DNA from 4 places in the Candidatus Thiodiazotropha sp. LNASS1 genome. Region 4 is predicted to be linked to each of the others. Evidence: predicted binding sites of a transcription regulator. Region 4 holds the regulator's gene; each other region holds the start of a gene.
What was found. The regulator sigma-54, encoded in region 4, starts transcription at its own class of promoters, with help from an activator protein. The targets are predictions, from matches to a motif close to TGGCANGNTNCNTGCTT.

Region 1 (4,214 bases), 2.4 Mb from region 4:
TTGGCAAAGACTGGAAAATCGCCCACGCTCAGTTTGCCTTCATTGATCAGCTCTTCGGCTGCCAGGCGATAGATATCGGGGCGGTAGACGCTCTTAGCAGTCTCGTCGTACCAGCTGTCAGGTTTGTGATCGGAGATCTGGCCCCAGCGGCGCATTTGAGTGAGATACCAAACTGCGTCCGAATAGTAGGGATAGGTTGCGTTGTACCGGAAGAAGACATTGAAATCCGGTACTTCACGTTTGTCTCCCTTCTCGTATTCAAAAGTTCCGGTCATGGAGTTGGCGATAACATCGTAATCTGCGCCCACATAATTGGACTGGGAAAGGATCTTCACAGCCTCCGGACGGTTGGCATTGTTGTTTTCATCCAGCCACTTACCGGCACGGATTAAAGCCTTCACTATGCGTACAGTGGTATTCGGATATTTCTCCGTGAATTCCCTGGTCAGGCCGAATACCTTTTCAGGGTTATCCTTCCAGATTTCGTAGTCGGTGATAACCGGTACACCGATACCTTTGAATACGGCCTGCTGATTCCATGGTTCGCCCACGCAGTAACCGTAGATGGTTCCGGCTTCGAGCGTAGCGGGCATCTGTGGAGGCGGTGTTACGCTGAGCAGCGCGTCGGCCTTCAGGGTGCCGCTGATATCACCCTTGTGGGGTGCATAGTAACCGGGGTTTATGCCTCCGGCTGCCAACCAGTAACGCAACTCGTAGTTATGAGTGGAGACCGGAAAGACCATGCCCATCTTAAAAGGTTTACCCTCGTTCTTGAATTTGTCCACGATGGGTTTGAGCGCATCAGCCGTGATGGGATGAACCGGCTTGCCGTCCGACTGCTTGGGAATATTCTGTTTCATCTGTTCCCAGATCTTGTTGGAGACGGTGATGCCGTTGCCGTTCAAATCCATGGAGTAGGGGGTCACAATGTGGGCTTTAGTGCCAAAGCCGATGGTTGCGGCCAGTGGTTGGCCTGCAAGCATGTGCGCACCATCCAGTTGTCCATCGATCACGCCATCCAGCAACACCTTCCAGTTGGCCTGTGCCTCCAGAGTGATATAAAGGCCTTCATCTTCAAAGAAACCTTTCTCATAGGCGATGGCTAGTGGCGCCATGTCTGTCAATTTGATAAAGCCGAACTTCAGATCCTCTTTTTCCGGTTCGCCGACCGATGCCATTGCGGAACCGGAGTTCAGTATCATGCTGCCTACTGCACTGATCGTGACCAGTGCCCGTAAACCCTTCTTCAGAAAACAACGGCGACCGCGGCTGTGTTTGTGTTCGCTCATCTGCTTCATGGTCTATTTTCCTCTGCGTAAAAAATAAAAAAGGCGTCACACCCATACACCTACGCGTGGTGTACGGATGGACGCCGTTGTCCTCTGTTTCAATACCGGCATTGGCATGAAACTAAATCTTTGAAACCATCCCGTCGTCGTTGACGGGTTGATTGATCTTGTCCTGACTATTGCAGTGACCGTGCCAGAAAACAGAGGAAAAGAGTAAATTGTTGATCGGAATAGAGTTGTTCGGATAAGTCGTACGTATTTACTCGGAGGGTGGGAAGTAGATCATGCCCCATTTTGTAGCATTAGCATTCTCTTATGCGTGAAAATAGGGCGAATATTCAGCCCAGCAGTTCCAGGGATGAGATCAGGTTGCGTGCCACGTCCACTACTCGTTGGTTGCTGCCCATGGCTGTTTTGCGCAGCAGTTGATAGGCGCTTTCTTCGTCACAGTCCTTGCGTTTCATGATGATGCCTTTGGCCCGTTCGATGATTTTGCGTTCCTCCAGAGTATTCTTAACCAGTGTCAGTTCATCTTTGAGGGCTTGGTATTCACGGAAACGGGCAATGGCCACATCCATCAAAGGTTTGATGCGCTTGTCATTCAGGCCATCCACAACGTAGGCGCTTACGCCGGCCACTATGGCCTGTGTGATACTGTTATTGTCGTTATCGTCGGAGAACATCACCACGGGTCTGGGATTGTCACGCGAAATAGTGTGCATCTGCTCCAGGATATCCCGGTCGGGCGATTCAAGATCGATAATGATCACATCTGGCTGCAATGCGGCCACTTGTGCACTCAGATTTTCACCACTATCGAGGATGGCGATTACCTGCTGTCCATTGTCTACAAGGGCTCTTTCCAGGATGGCGGAACGCCCCCGGTTTTCATCAACCAACAGGATTTTCAGGTTTTCGGTTTCAGACATGAGTAGCTTGGAAATGACAAAATACCCGAATTCTAAGCAAAGATCGGTCCAAGTTGATAAATACCTGGCGAGAAGAATGATGGCTTTGATATGTTCAGTAGAAGTGTCTACTTTAAACTTGCATAAAACCTAAGCACAGTAATTTATAATACTGCCGCTATCGGCCATCTAGAGACCTTTGGTCTGTTTTGATCAATGTTAACTTTATTAGATCGGAGCGGTGCGTAGTGAGCTCACCCGCACTGAAATAAATGTTCTCATCTCACTATTTTTTCATGTTATTTTCAGACATCGGATATTCATGATTGGCGGTTTCGGATAATAAGTGCAATTGGTAGAAGAGAGGCCAGCTGGTAGAGTCAGCGCTTCTCCCGACCAAGAGATGAAGCACTTATGAGCTACAACCAGCTGACCGAGAATGAACGATATCAAATTTTCATGCTAAAGAAAGCCGGACATTCGCAGAAAGAGATTGCAGGTCTGGTGGGGCGAAGTCCCTCCACCATCAGTCGTGAGCTGAGGCGCAACCAAGGATTGCGTGGATACAGGCCAAAACAAGCGCAAAGGTTGTCAGATGCACGGCGCAAAGGGGCCTATAAGGCCCGCAAAGTGACCCGTGATGTCATAAGTGCCATTGAGTCATTGATTCGTCAGGAATTAAGCCCACAGCAAGTCGTGAGCTATCTGGCCAGACACAAAGGCATCTCATTGCATCATGAAACAGTGTATCAGCTGATTTATGCTGATAAGGAAAGCGGTGGTAATTTGTACACGCACCTGAGAGTTGCCTCAAAACCATATCGTAAGCGCTATGGTAGCTATGATCGGCGTGGAAAGATCAAGGGCCGGGTCAGCATTGATGATCGCCCAATGGTTGTCGACAGAGGGATTCGTATTGGTGATTGGGAGGGAGATACCATCATTGGCAAGGGGCGCAGAAGTGCGCTATTGACTATGGTTGAGCGTAAAACGCTGTATACCGTGATTGTGAGATTAACTGGCAAGCGGGCAGATCTTCTGGCTGAAGCAGCCGTTCAGGGTTTGCAGCACCTGAAGGATAGATTGAAAACGATCACTTTGGATAATGGCCTTGAATTTGCCAGGCATGAAACTATCGCTGAAGGATTGGGAGCCGATATCTATTTTGCCCACCCATATGCATCGTGGGAGCGTGGGATCAATGAAAATACGAATGGATTGATCAGACAGTATTTTCCTAAGGGTACTGACTTTAACCAGGTGACTGATGCTCAAATTGAGCATGTAATGAGCCGCCTCAACAATAGACCAAGAGCTACAAGAGGCAACAGGTCACCGAATGAACTATTTATGGGGCAGCGAGAAGATTTGCTCGTTGCGTAATTGAATTGCAGTTATTACTTGAAACCGCGATTTATAAGATTGAGGTACTATTCTTTATTGTCTGCAGAGTCACTCTCTAGAGGTGGGTACAACACGAAGCGTTACAGATTCCCCATCTCTTATCACGGTCATCTCTGTCTCTTTGCCTGCCTTCAATCCGGCTAGTGCATTCATGAAATCGTGAATCGTCTCAATCCTTACACCGGCAAGTCCCACCAGGATATCGCCGTTTTGGATGCCTGCCTTTTCGGCCGGTGCATTTTTCACCGCACCCTGCAGCTTGACCCCTTTGATTGCTTCGTCCTGGCCATACGCGGGTATGGTGCCCAGATAGGCGCGTAGGTGTTTTCGTGATAGGCCGCTATCCTTTCGCGTGACTTCCAGATAGTCGGGTTCTGTTTCTGATCGCGCCAGGGATCGGGTGATACCCGTCATCAATTGTGCAACCCTTTGCATGCCTTCGTAGTTGAGCTGGTCGGGTTTATCCCTCGGGGTCGAGTAATCCTCATGAGCGCCTGTAAAGGCATTCAGTATTGGGACGCCTTTCATATAGAACGGAGTCGAATCCGTCGGTAGGTAGGGGTCTGCTTTGGTCGCAATGGCAAGGCCCACCGGCACATTCCTCCGTTCTATC
Region 2 (4,214 bases), 1.3 Mb from region 4:
CTATCATAAGGATCTTTTCCAGGGACACCATTGGGGAGGTGGGGATGTGGCGGCATCGACCAGGGCGGCCCTCGCTGGTCTGGGATGGCATTGGCGTGAGTTGCCGCAACTCTGGGATCTGGATCGACCGCAGGATCTTGAACGTTTACAGCTAGGGTATCCGGAAATATGCCGAAGTTAAGGAAACGCTGCTGATTGCCTGGATGGTATTAGGGACGATTGGATGAGTGTTAACAGGCCCTAAATGTTGGCTTCCGATGATGGCTTGAGGCAGGCTCATGCCTTTCCCAATGATTTCGAGGTGGAGTTGGGTTTCGATTCGCCTGAGGGGCCGTAGGTTTTATCCCGCTGACTGATGCCCTTGAGGATATCCAGCGTTTGCGAGACATGACGTTGATTGAGTTGAACCGCACCACCATTGGTTTCGTTCTGTTTATGACATGCTTCCAGCAGGGTGATTAATCGATGCCAGGTCTCGGATGTTGATTCAAGGTTACTGCATTGCTGGATATAGGTCTCAGTTCCTTGCCTATCAGTACCGTATCCCTGTTGCTCCAGGAACCGGTTATGGGTCGCTACAGCGGCCTCGACCTGCTTCAGCTGCTCTCTTTTCTCTGTAATTAACCCCTGCAAGGCTTGAGGCGATCCCTTTTGCAGTAAGGTGTATTCTGTGCGCAGCAAATCAAGCAGTCGTTGTGACTGCTCGATTTCGTTATGCAGAATTTCGATGAAGGCACTGCAGGCTTCTGATGGATTGTTCATGGCAGTCAGGGTAGTGTCAGTTCCATCGCCAGCATCTTATCGGCTGCGGTTTGCGGATCGATGGTGAAACTGCCGGTGGCAAGCGCTTTCTGAACTGCCTCGACCTTTTGCGCATCGACGATAGGCATCTGTGCAATCCGTGCCTCCAATTCCAATAGCTTACCGGCGGAGCCGGTCATGTCAAAACGGTCTTTGCGGGTGGAGGTTGTCGATGTTGCAGAACGTTTGCCGCCCGGCAAACCGGACCGTGTCACCAGACCGCTGTCTCCCGTACCCTTCAGATTACTGCTAGAGAGACTATTGATTTCAACGGCCATGACTCATCCTCTGTTACCTTTGTTACCTACTTTAGAATATCGACATCCGGCACTGTTACTTTAGTGTTGACAGGCCCGAGTTGCTAAGCCCCTGTCTGACGATTTAGGTTCCCTGATATGCAACCCTGATCAGCAGTCAGTTTACCTTCACCAATCCTTCCGAAATCACTCTTGCCTGCAGCTTTTTCTTTGATTTTACGTTGACTACGGGTATCAGGTCGCCCGGATTGCCGTTTTTCATTGCCTTACCCTGCATGCGCACTTCGATGCCGCCTGCGGCTGCCAGAATGGTGACCTGCTCGCCTCTGCTTACGGTCTTTTGGACTACCAGTGAGGTAGGTGTAACGACCTTGTCCCTGCGGAGTGCGCGCTTCAATGTTCGGCCCAAAACCTGGTCGACCGACTCATAATAACCCCTCAATAAATGTGTAGTATCCGAGATTTCCAGTTTCACGTCGGCTGTTGTGATGGCCTGGCCCCTTGCAAGGTCCCGTTTCGCGATTACCACCGGCAGTTCAAGACCGACCTTGGCGGAGACGTAGAGTGACCAGGGCGCCGGGCTTTCACACCGTACACCTACCGAGGTACGCCCCATTTTGCTGCCACCGGGCGGACTGAATGTCTTCAATGGGGTATCGCACTGCCGCAATTTAAGGCGATGGTCCAGCGGTGTGATGACTATTTTTGCATCTTTGTTCTGATTTGCGACTGTCTGCAGCAGATAGTCCTTGACCGCGGCAACGATTGAGTGATGGGATTGATGGCGCCCACTCTCCCCATGACTGATCGCAGCTGCCGAACACAGGAGAAGCCCCAAAACCGCCTTAAATGTCACATTTCCATGCATCATGATAATAGTCTCTCGATTGACTGTTTAAATACATGCAATCGCCATGCCGTGAATTTAACAGGTGGGGGATGTGCCTTGGTCGAATATCGCCTGGATGACGCCAAGCAAATTAAATCAGGTGGTTAGTTGGCTTTTTCACTGCGGATTATGGCCCGGGAGGTGTCTGCGATTTGCTGTGGATGGGATTTAATTTCTCCAGCCACATAAAGACTTAGGTTGACTGGACAATACTAAAGGTCGCTCTGTTCAAGCCGCCATACTCATTATGATGGGTTTCTCAATGTGTGGGGTTTTATACCATGGCTGGCGTCTTGGACAGTGTCGATCAACGAACCAAACTAGCCGGACAGAACCGACTGGAATTGCTGCTCTTTCACCTGCAGGGGCGTCAGATCTTTGGCATCAATGTGTTCAAGGTGAAAGAAGTCGTGCAGTGCCCGAAGCTGACGGAACTGCCCGGTTCTAATCCGGTCATTCGCGGTGTGGCCTCACTCAGGGGCAATAATATACCTGTGATGGATCTGAGTAATGCCATAGGCGGTCCCAGGATGGACAATGTGACGGACTATTTCATCATCATCACCGAATATAACCGTCGACAACTCGCCTTTCTCGTGGCTAGCGTCGAGCGCATCGTCAATACTCACTGGGAGGATATCCTACCGCCTCCGAAGGGCCTGGGACGCAGCAGCTACATGACCGCGGTAACGAATATCGATGATCAGTTGGTTGAGATCATTGATGTGGAGAAAATTCTCAGTGAAGTTTTGGGTATCGATGAGGAATTGAAGCAACCAGTGGAGGAGACAGGGGCCGACTTGAGTAAGTTAAAGATACTGGTTGTTGATGATTCGATGGTGGCGCGCAATCAGATCAAAAAAGTTTTGAATGAAATGGGCATAGAGGTCGTGCAGGCGAAAGATGGCAGCGAGGCGCTGAATTTGTTGCTGGAGTGGTCTGAAGTGGGAGACCTGAATGACTGGTTGGCAATGGTGATCTCCGATATTGAAATGCCGAAAATGGATGGCTACTCTCTTGTGACGGCGATACGGGAAAATCCTAAACTGTCTGATCTGTATGTCATTCTGCACTCTTCTTTGAGCGGGGTATTCAATGAAACCATGGTGCGAAAAGTGGGTGCCGACCATTTTCTCGCTAAATTCATGCCGGATGAACTGGTCGGCCGGGTGACCGAGCGTCTCAAAAGCTTGGTTTAACACTATATCTGATAATTTAATAAGAACATTTAATAAAAATGTACCATCGGTCAGCCACGATATCGCCGGCGGATTATGAGGCGTTCAAGTCATTTCTGCAGCAGGCATGTGGAATATTGCTGGGTAGTGGGAAGGAGTATCTGGTCGCCAGCCGACTGAATAATATTATAAAGGAGGCGCAGGTCGATTCCCTGGGCGCCTTGCTTGATTTGATTCGGTCACCTGCCCATTCACGCCTGAAGGTGAAGGTGATCGATGCCATGACCACCAATGAAACCTTCTGGTTTAGGGATATCGGCCACTATATCCTCTTGAAAGAGACCATCCTGCCCGACCTGAACCTGAAACGAGGGGGCTCGATTCGTATATGGTCGGCCGCCTGTTCGAGCGGTCAGGAGCCTTACAACATCAGTATGATCGCAGAAGAGTATCAAGGCCTTAAACCCTCGGCCAAGCCGGTGCAGATTACCGCTACGGATATCTCGAGCAAGATGTTGGATGAGGCGCGTTCAGGCCTCTATTGCGGTCTGGCTGTTGAAAGAGGCCTTACTCCGGAGCAGAAAAAGAGATTCTTCCTGGCAAAGGAGCGTTGCCTTGAAGTAAAGCCTGAGATCAAACGCCGTGTCAGCTTCAGCTCGCTTAACCTGGCGGGCAGTTATCACGGTCTTGGGAAATTCGATGTGATTTTTTGCCGCAACGTACTCATCTACTTCTCCAATGAACTAAAGCGGGATATCGTCGATAGGATGGCTAACACGCTGAATCCAGGGGGTTACCTGTTTCTGGGGTCCACTGAGTCGATCAACCAGCTGACGACTCGTTTTGAGATGAAGGTGGGACATGGCGGTATCTCATATCGCTTGAAATCCTAAACGGCAATGCTTGCCGTATTGCGGCACCCGCTTGCCGCATTCCTGTTTTGATTAACCGGTTTTCGCCTGCGTGGCTTGGTCGGTAGGCGCTACTCACGGCTATCGGCTAACCGGCTTTTTCGCTATGGGTTGGCCTCGCTTTCCCGGCACTGAAATAGCCCACCCTCTGTGGAGCTGGCCCTGGCGGCCTCTATCC
Region 3 (4,214 bases), 1.5 Mb from region 4:
CGTAAAAACCGATGGCACCGACACCCGACAGCCAGATCAGCCCCAGGCCCAGCTTGATCTCCCGCTTTTGCCCGGCATTCGAGGCGAAGTATTCTTTCATCGGAACGGATATACCTACACCCCCTCGTATATCCCCCACCTGATACCCCTGATTATGGTGGCATTTTAGACAACCCGCCTGTGCCTCCATGGGACGTATCAAGCGCAGGTAGGGCTCGCCGTTGATATCGGTGAGCTCGAACTGTTCCTTCTCTCCGCGCTCGAAAGATTCCAGGGCCGCCCGCTCCCACTCGTCCGGCGCATTTTCCGGATTGAGAGGCTTGATGCTGGTGATTCTCCCTTTGACCCCATAGAGTTCAGCATAATCCTCCATCATCTGGCGCAGCATATAAGCGGGATTCAGTAACGTCAGCTGGCGGCCGGAGGGGGTTACCAGATCACGCTCAGGGATGTGGTCCAGGAGGGGGCTGGGTTGCGTACGCTCAGTCACAGGCACGTAGACCCCTCCATGGGTGGTTGCCCAGACACGAAAGGCCTGGTCCTTGTTGAAGTTGTCGATCGCCTCCTGACGAGCCAGCTCCAACATCTCGGCATCCTCATTGCTCATCGCCCATAGGAGCAGAAACAGTACCAGTAGTGTCCAACCGAAAAAGGCCACCCATAGCTGAATCCGCAACCTGGCTTCATCGCTTTGGACGAGAGGGATCGATTGATTCATGGACTTCCTAATCCACCTTGGGTTATTTCAATAATGATCCTGGATAAACACTGACTTTATCGGCAGATATTCAGTAAAACTTAACGTGAACAGAACATGTCCACTTAGTCACAGAGGGAAATCAGACAACTCTGTGCACCCAACCGATTCGGCCACACGGGATCGAATATGAAACCATGGGTTATCTGGTGCTAGGTGTCTGTTTTAATGCTATTTAATGATCTGTGGATATAGACCTTCGCTAGCGTTACTCTGTGTCATATCGACTCGGTTCGCTACGCTCAACGGCTTAATGACATGGCAGGCATTTTTATCAGTTATCGACGGGACGACAGCCAGGGGTTTGCCGGCCGGCTGGCGGACGACCTGACCGAGATATTGGGCTCCGACCTGGTATTTCGCGATGTGGAGATCCCGGTCGGCCACGATTTCAGCTTAATCCTGAACCGTGCAATTGCTGCCTGTGATGTGTTGCTGGTGGTGATCGGCAGGGACTGGCAGACCACATCCCACAACGGTGCCAGGTCGCGGCTGTTTGAGCCGACCGATTGGGTACGGGCAGAGATCAAGGCGGCATTTGAACAAGGTAAACGCATCATCCCGATCCTGGTCGGGGGTGCCAAAATGAGCACCGCGACGGAACTGCCAGCGGATATCTCTCAACTATCGAAAATCCAGGCCTTTGAAATGAGCGACCGTCGTTGGGATGAGGATATCGAAAATCTGGTGCAGTTGCTGCAAAGGGAAGTACCCGAACTGGCCAGTTCAGTGTCCTCACGCCATGGGCCGGCCGATTCACCTGCGCAGGTGTTGCGTGAACTTGGTCACCGGGTTCTAGATGAAGTCAGACAACAGAGAACACCCCAGGCCACATCAAGGCGTACTGCTCATAGGCGGTGGCTGCGACCTGTCATGGCAATTGGCGGATTCCTGAGAAAACTGGCCACTACGGTTTTCGTCATAGCCATGGTCTATATAGGTTTCCGATTATTCGGTGATGCCGCGGTATTGGAACAACTCGATCGCTTAGAAGCCCGTTTGCTAGTCGGCTGGGATAGACTGCTTGGCTATCTCAACATTCAATGATTCCAATCCTCAACAAGCTTAGCAGGGTAAACCCGGTAGTTTCGATGCGAGGCCCTGATTAGTTGATGTTTGAATTGCAGTCAACGCACCACTTCACAAAAAATGTAACCCGATATGTCGGGTTATTTTACATTCAAAAGACCAACTATTTTCATCGACCTTTATAAGCCACTGATACGTAGTTAATACTAAAAAATGGCATATTTATTGTATGAATTAAATGATTATAAAAATGAGTAGTACATCGAATTAACACCGCGGATTAGAGTCCGACAACCGATAAGGAGCAGTTTTGATGCAATTTAAATGGATGGCTGTAGCCCTTCTTGGCGCAATAACAACACACTCTCATGCGACGCTAATTTTCAACGACGGTAATACCCACCAAATCAGTGGCCCAATCTTCGAAGATGTACGCTTGGAGAATGGCTCTGACCTTGACATCATCCATGGCGGTTCCATTCATACGCCAGCCGACCAGCCCGCAATTTTTATCGGCATCGGGGCCGCTTCGACGATCACATTATCCGGGGATGCCACGGTGACAGGCGGGATCGACTATGAGGTTTGGGGCAGCGATGAGGATGCCGTCATCGCCAACGACAATGCACAGATTGTTGGCCAGGGTGAAAAGTTCAGCGGGCATGGCCGGGGTGCGGTGTCGGGCTCAAGAAGAGTAGAGGTAAACGGCAATGCCAGGCTCGAAGGTGCCGACAACGGTACCCAAGGCGGTCATGCCATCGACAACACCTCTTCCGGTGCGCAACTCGCTTCCATTCACGGTGGCGAAGTGATCGGTGGAGTAGGCGGACAAACCGGCGGCAACGGTATCGACGGCTGGATTGAAACCATCGGCTTGGATATGTCTGACGGGATTGTGCGGGGAGGCGACGGTGGCAGTCAGGGAGGTCACGGAATCACTACCTTCGGCACAATCTCCGGCACGATTTCAGGGGGCATGATCAGCGGCGGCAACGGAGCCAGTGGTGGAAATGCGATTCAATCACAAGATGGCACAGACCTCGATATTTCAGGTGGCATATTTCAGGGTGGTAACGGGGGTCTCTACGGCGGCGATGCCATAAACAGCATTGGCTTTCACAGTTCAACCATCTCCGGTGGATACTTCGATGCCGGCGCCGGAGTTCTGGATGACGGCTGGTTATTGCATCTCTCCGGCATTGGACATTGGGGCATTGCCGGCGGCTTGTTTGGTTATAACAATATCGGTAATGGTTTCGGCATATTCAATAATGCGACTGTCGATATTCACGGTTGGGACCTTCAACTAACCGACAATTTATTGACCGGTTACCTCTTGGACGGCAGCTGGATTGAGACACCCGTATCACTGGCGTACAACGAATTTGCACCGCTAGGTAATTTGAATATCTTTAACCATCAGAACGTCAGGGTTCCGGAACCCGGGAGCCTTATGCTGTTGGCGATCGGATTGGCGGGAATTTGGGGTACCAAGCGAAAAAAGAGTGTCAGCGCCAGCCTCTGATAAGAACTATTGACACCGCTCCGATGAATTCAATTTGGTGTTGATGACAAAACCAGTCAAGAACAGCCTGGATGTTGAACGTGTGTAGTGATGAGAAAGGTGAACCGATAATGATAAGGCGGTTCTATACTTTCACTCCCGTTCTTCTATCCAGGCAGCCTGTATCGCTTCCAGGACCCTTTCTCCGGAATGGTGGGGATCGTCATCAAAATCGTCGAGGGCAACGACCCAATCACGTAAATCGACGAAATTGAGAAAACGCGGATCAGCATCGGGGTGCTTCTCATCCAGCGCTATGGCGATGTCCAGACTTTCGGTCCACTTCAAACCCATTGCTGCCTCCTCTCGTCAATGATGCTCAGCAACCATATTGATGGTGTATTTTGGGATTTCAATCACCAGATCCTCATCACCAACCACCGCCTGACAACTGAGACGTGATTCAGGTTCCAGCCCCCAGGCCTTATCGAGCATATCTTCCTCTGTCTCTTCCGCCTCTTCAAGGGAATCGAAGCCCTCGCGAATGATGACGTGGCAAGTGGTGCAGGCGCAGGATTTCTCACAGGCATGTTCGATCTCTATGCCGTTCTGTAGGGCTGCATCACAAATCGTGGTACCGGGCTCAGCTTCGATAACCATGCCTTCAGGGCAGATCTCTTCATGAGGTAAAAATATAATACGTGTCATACCGCCGCCTATTCGAATTCATCCACCTTGTGCCCTGACATGGCCTGTTTAATACTCTGATTCATCCGTCGTTCAACATAGAATCCACAGACACTTTCGAGCTGCTCAATGGCCCCTTTAATCACCTTTTGATCATCGGCCCGGGCAACCGATTTCAATGCACCGAGCGCTTGCTCCACCTGCTGACGCTCATCAGAATCGAGTAAACGATCGCCG
Region 4 (4,214 bases):
GTTGATTGTCGATGGCATCGAAATCGATTCCCTCCGGCAGTTGGACAAACGCCGCGAGAGCCTCGGTGATATGCGGCATGCGGGCATGGGGAAGTGCTATACCCTTGCCCAAACCGGTACTGCCCAGCCTTTCACGCTCAAGGAGCGCATCAAAAACCATATCTTGATTGAGATCTGGAACAGCCTCGGCCAGTCGCTGACCGAGCTGTTCCAATACGCGCTTCTTGCTGGCCGCCTCCACATTGCAACCGATCCGTTCTTCCACAAGATAACCGTTTGGAAACATGGAAACCTCGCCAGTTCAATCAGCCCGTATTATTCAGACGCATATTTTACGCCGCTTCCGGCGCGATGACTTTTCATTTTCTCCTTGTGCTTCAGCACCTGTCTATCCAACCTGTCCGTGAGCAGATCTATAGCTGCATACATGTCTTCCTGTACAGAATCCGCATAAACACTCGCACCGTTCACTTGCATTGTGGCTTCTGCCTTCTGCCTCATTTTTTCCACACTCAGGATAACGTGAACATTTATCACATTATCGAAATGGCGCTCCAGGCGCTCAAATTTACTATCCACATAGCTTTTCAAGGCATTGGTTACATCCACATGATGACCGGTCACGCTAATTTGCATAATTTTCTCCTATCTTAGATGAGGTTACCCATCACCCTGCCTGACATGACTAAATGGCGACAAGCCACATTTACAGTATATGCTGTTTGGCAATCCTCATAAGCCTTGTGCCTGGTTGCATCCGCAAAGGGATTACTGTCAACAGCCGGTGATCAGTCGCGCATTCAACTCCTATATCAGACGTTTACGTTCGTTCGACGGTGGAATACCCATCGACTCACGGTACTTTGCCACTGTCCGACGGGCAACTTCGATACCCTGATCGGACAAGAGGGCGGCAATCTTATTGTCACTGAGAGGCTTGTTGGGAATCTCAGCGGCAATCATTTTTTTTATCAGCGCACGAATTGCAGTAGACGAGCACTCACCTCCCGCACTGGTGCTGACATGGCTGGAAAAGAAATACTTGAACTCCAGCGTACCCCTGGGTGTATGCATATATTTCTGTGTCGTCACACGGGATATCGTCGATTCATGCATCTCCAGCGCCTCGGCGATATCCCTCAATACCAGAGGTTTCATCGCCTCCTCTCCATGCTCAAAGAACCCCCGTTGATACTCTACGATTTTACTCGCCACGCGTAAAATAGTTTCGTTTCTGCTCATCAGGCTCTTAATGAACCACCGGGCCTCCTGCAGATGGTTCTTCAAAAAAGTATTGTCTTTACTCTGGTCCGCGCGTCTGATCAGATTGGCATAGCCGGTGTTTACCCGCAGTTTCGGGGTCACCTCGCCATTCAGTTCAACCACCCATCGGCCGTTGCGCTTACTCACGAACACATCAGGTATGACATATTCAGGTTCGCTGCTCGCAATGAGTGTACCCGGATGGGGATTGAGCGTACGAATCAGCTGCATCACTGCCGCCAGCTCGTCCTGATCGATCTTCATCCTACGCATGATCTGGTTCTGGTCCTGCGCGGTCAGGAGGCTGAAATGGTCCTTGCAAAGCCTGATTGCCGACTGTAGATAGGGGGTCGATTCGGACAGTTGATTCAACTGGATAAGCAGGCAGTCCTGAGGACCCTGGGCGCCGACACCGGGTGGATCGAATGCCTGTATTCGATGCAACACCGCTTTGACATCGTCAATGGTGGCCTCTTCATCGTTCAGCGACTGCAGCACCTCCTCCAGATCTCCGGTGAAATAACCATCCTCGTTGATGCTGTCGATGATGGTTGTGGCGACATAGATATCCTGCGGAGTGAAGGGAGTCAGATTCATCTGCCACAGCAGATGGTCTTGTAGCGTCGTGGCGCTACTGTTCTGTATCAAATAGTCGTGGTCATTACTCTCGCCACTGCCACCCGTCGTCGGCTGATAGCTGTCATAGACATCGCTCCATTCACTGTCGACCGGCAGTTCTTCAGTCACCTGAGACGCATCAGTCTGGATTTCACGTTCATTGTTGATGTCGTTACTGCTCGAACCCTCTGCCGCTGAATTTTCCGCCGCCCCGTTGTCAGCGCCCTCATTCTCCTGAGTGCTGTTTTGTTGACCGAACTCCTCCTCCACTTCGAGCATAGGATTGGTCTCGATCACCTCCTGAACCTCCTGACTGAGGTCGAGAGCAGACAGTTGCAGCAGGCGTATTGCCTGCTGCAACTGTGGTGTCATGGTGAGATGTTGTCCGAGTCGGAGCTGTAGCGCCTGCTTCATCGCAGATGATATCTTTGGACCTGGTATGTTATTTGTATGTCTTTAACTTCATTCTAGCTAAAAAAACTCACCGAGGAAAAAGATTTTCTCCCCGGAATCCCGCCAGAATGCTAAAACTTGTCACTGCAAGCTTCCAGGATCAATCCTGGAATCCATTAGAAATCAAGGGGATGCATTACCCCCACAAAACCATCTCTACATAGAAAAATCTTCGCCAAGATAGACACTTCTCACCTCATCATTCTGAAGAATCTCATTCGTGGAGCCCTCAGCCAGCACTTGACCGCTATTGATGATATAGGCCCGATCACAGATATCCAGTGTCTCTCTAACATTATGATCCGTAATCAGAACGCCTATCTGCAGGGCCTTGAGATGTTGAATGATCTTTTTGATATCGATGACAGCAATAGGGTCGACACCGGCGAAAGGCTCATCCAATAGAATAAAGCGCGGCTGGACGGAGAGGGCTCTGGCAATCTCCAGACGCCTGCGCTCACCCCCCGAGAGGCTCATTGCCAGATTGTCCCGCAAGTGATCGATACCGAATTCCCGCAACAGCTGGTCACACATTTCACGGCGCTTGCCGGCATCCAGAACCTCCACTGTCTCCAGAATCGCAAGAATGTTCTGCTCAACCGTAAGCCGTCGAAATACCGATGGCTCCTGCGCCAGATAGCCAATACCGCTGCGCGCTCGCATATGCATAGCCCGATCGGTCAGAACCTCCCCATTGAGAAGTATCTCGCCATGATCCACCGGGATCAGACCGACGATCATATAAAAACTGGTGGTCTTACCGGCCCCATTGGGCCCCAGTAACCCGACCACTTCACCGCTGTTCACGCTAAGTGAGACGCCGTCCACAACATTGCGCTTACCATACTGCTTTTGAAGCGCCTTGGCCTGTAGCTGACTCATGGCTGCTTGTTTGGCTCGATGACAACCTGCACGCGTTGCTTACCTTGCGCGCTTGTACCCGCCTTGACCATTGCCTTGGCGCGATTGTAGATAATCCGGTCGTTGCGAAAACGGTTGCCACCCTGCTCAAGCGATGCATCATCGATCAACAGCAATTCATCACGCTCCGCGTTGATCTCCACACGCCGGGCTTCGCCATGAACCTCCTCATCCCCTTTCTCCGTCAACTGACGAAAGCGAACGGGACTCCCTTCACTGATGACCTTCTCCGTTTTGCCCTGGCGACGATGGATCCACAGCCGATCGGCCCAAATCCTCAGACTGCCCTGGGTGATCTCGACACTTCCCTCATATAACACCACACCGGATGCCTCATCGACGGAAAGGCTGTCCGCTTCCAGATGCATGGGTTGATCCTTGTCACTTTCCAACGCATGCCCCGGCGCCCAAATGATCAGCAGCAACACCAGACAGGTCACAACGTATTTCATTCTATTGGAATTCATAATAGCCTCGCACCTCATGCAGCAGTTTGAGCCGTAGCGGTCCCTTCAGCCAGGCCTCCATACCTGTTGCGGTCATCCATTGGTCATCGCTCTCGATGCGTACCGGGCCATCGGTTGTAGCAAATGAATCTTCAAAGTGCAGCGTCAAATCCTGCGTGACAATATGCAACGGCGCAGTGTCCGCGCCGCTAGGACGATCGATAACCACACCCCCGGCAAGATGGAGACTCTCTTCACTGCGTCTGATCAGACCATCCTGCGCCCGCATCTGCAAAGGGGGGCTCTGTTGGTTGTAATGCCAGAGAACCGGTTGTTGCAGTTCGGTAATCCCGGTTTTTTCAAAATGCCTCATCCCCCGAGACTGCAATCGCTGTTTGAGTGCACCCTGTTCATCGTAGGTTTGCACAACCAACTCCTCGGCGTAAGAATCGGGATCGTGTCTAACACCCGGCGTTCGGGCCTCCTCCGGCTGCATCAACCTATTCATCCACC

Region 1: a site for sigma-54 is predicted at 2,253-2,269, ahead of AB8516_RS03805 (ANTAR domain-containing response regulator). Genes of this name have one in related genera too.
Region 2: a site for sigma-54 is predicted at 1,962-1,978, ahead of flgA (flagellar basal body P-ring formation chaperone FlgA). Genes of this name have one in related genera too.
Region 3: a site for sigma-54 is predicted at 2,001-2,017, ahead of AB8516_RS07630 (PEP-CTERM sorting domain-containing protein). Genes of this name have one in related genera too.

The regions. Positions count from the first base shown of each region.
Region 1 is NZ_OZ156465.1:868,121-872,334, reverse strand. Features, by position in the region: gene AB8516_RS03810 (CmpA/NrtA family ABC transporter substrate-binding protein) at 1-1,298, opposite strand, end outside; gene AB8516_RS03805 (ANTAR domain-containing response regulator) at 1,628-2,218, opposite strand; gene AB8516_RS03800 (IS30 family transposase) at 2,612-3,580, shown strand; gene AB8516_RS03795 (M28 family peptidase) at 3,650-4,214, opposite strand, start outside.
Region 2 is NZ_OZ156465.1:1,957,269-1,961,482, reverse strand. Features, by position in the region: gene AB8516_RS08560 (TIGR04282 family arsenosugar biosynthesis glycosyltransferase) at 1-181, shown strand, start outside; gene AB8516_RS08555 (flagella synthesis protein FlgN) at 277-762, opposite strand; gene flgM (flagellar biosynthesis anti-sigma factor FlgM) at 768-1,079, opposite strand; gene flgA (flagellar basal body P-ring formation chaperone FlgA) at 1,216-1,929, opposite strand; gene AB8516_RS08540 (chemotaxis protein CheV) at 2,229-3,146, shown strand; gene AB8516_RS08535 (protein-glutamate O-methyltransferase CheR) at 3,185-4,018, shown strand.
Region 3 is NZ_OZ156465.1:1,756,286-1,760,499, forward strand. Features, by position in the region: gene AB8516_RS07620 (EAL domain-containing protein) at 1-718, opposite strand, end outside; gene AB8516_RS07625 (toll/interleukin-1 receptor domain-containing protein) at 1,016-1,804, shown strand; gene AB8516_RS07630 (PEP-CTERM sorting domain-containing protein) at 2,100-3,311, shown strand; gene iscX (Fe-S cluster assembly protein IscX) at 3,444-3,638, opposite strand; gene fdx (ISC system 2Fe-2S type ferredoxin) at 3,660-3,998, opposite strand; gene hscA (Fe-S protein assembly chaperone HscA) at 4,007-4,214, opposite strand, start outside.
Region 4 is NZ_OZ156465.1:3,250,635-3,254,848, reverse strand. Features, by position in the region: gene ptsN (PTS IIA-like nitrogen regulatory protein PtsN) at 1-286, opposite strand, end outside; gene raiA (ribosome hibernation-promoting factor, HPF/YfiA family) at 316-636, opposite strand; gene AB8516_RS14305 (RNA polymerase factor sigma-54) at 808-2,295, opposite strand; gene lptB (LPS export ABC transporter ATP-binding protein) at 2,491-3,216, opposite strand; gene lptA (lipopolysaccharide transport periplasmic protein LptA) at 3,213-3,707, opposite strand; gene lptC (LPS export ABC transporter periplasmic protein LptC) at 3,709-4,214, opposite strand, start outside.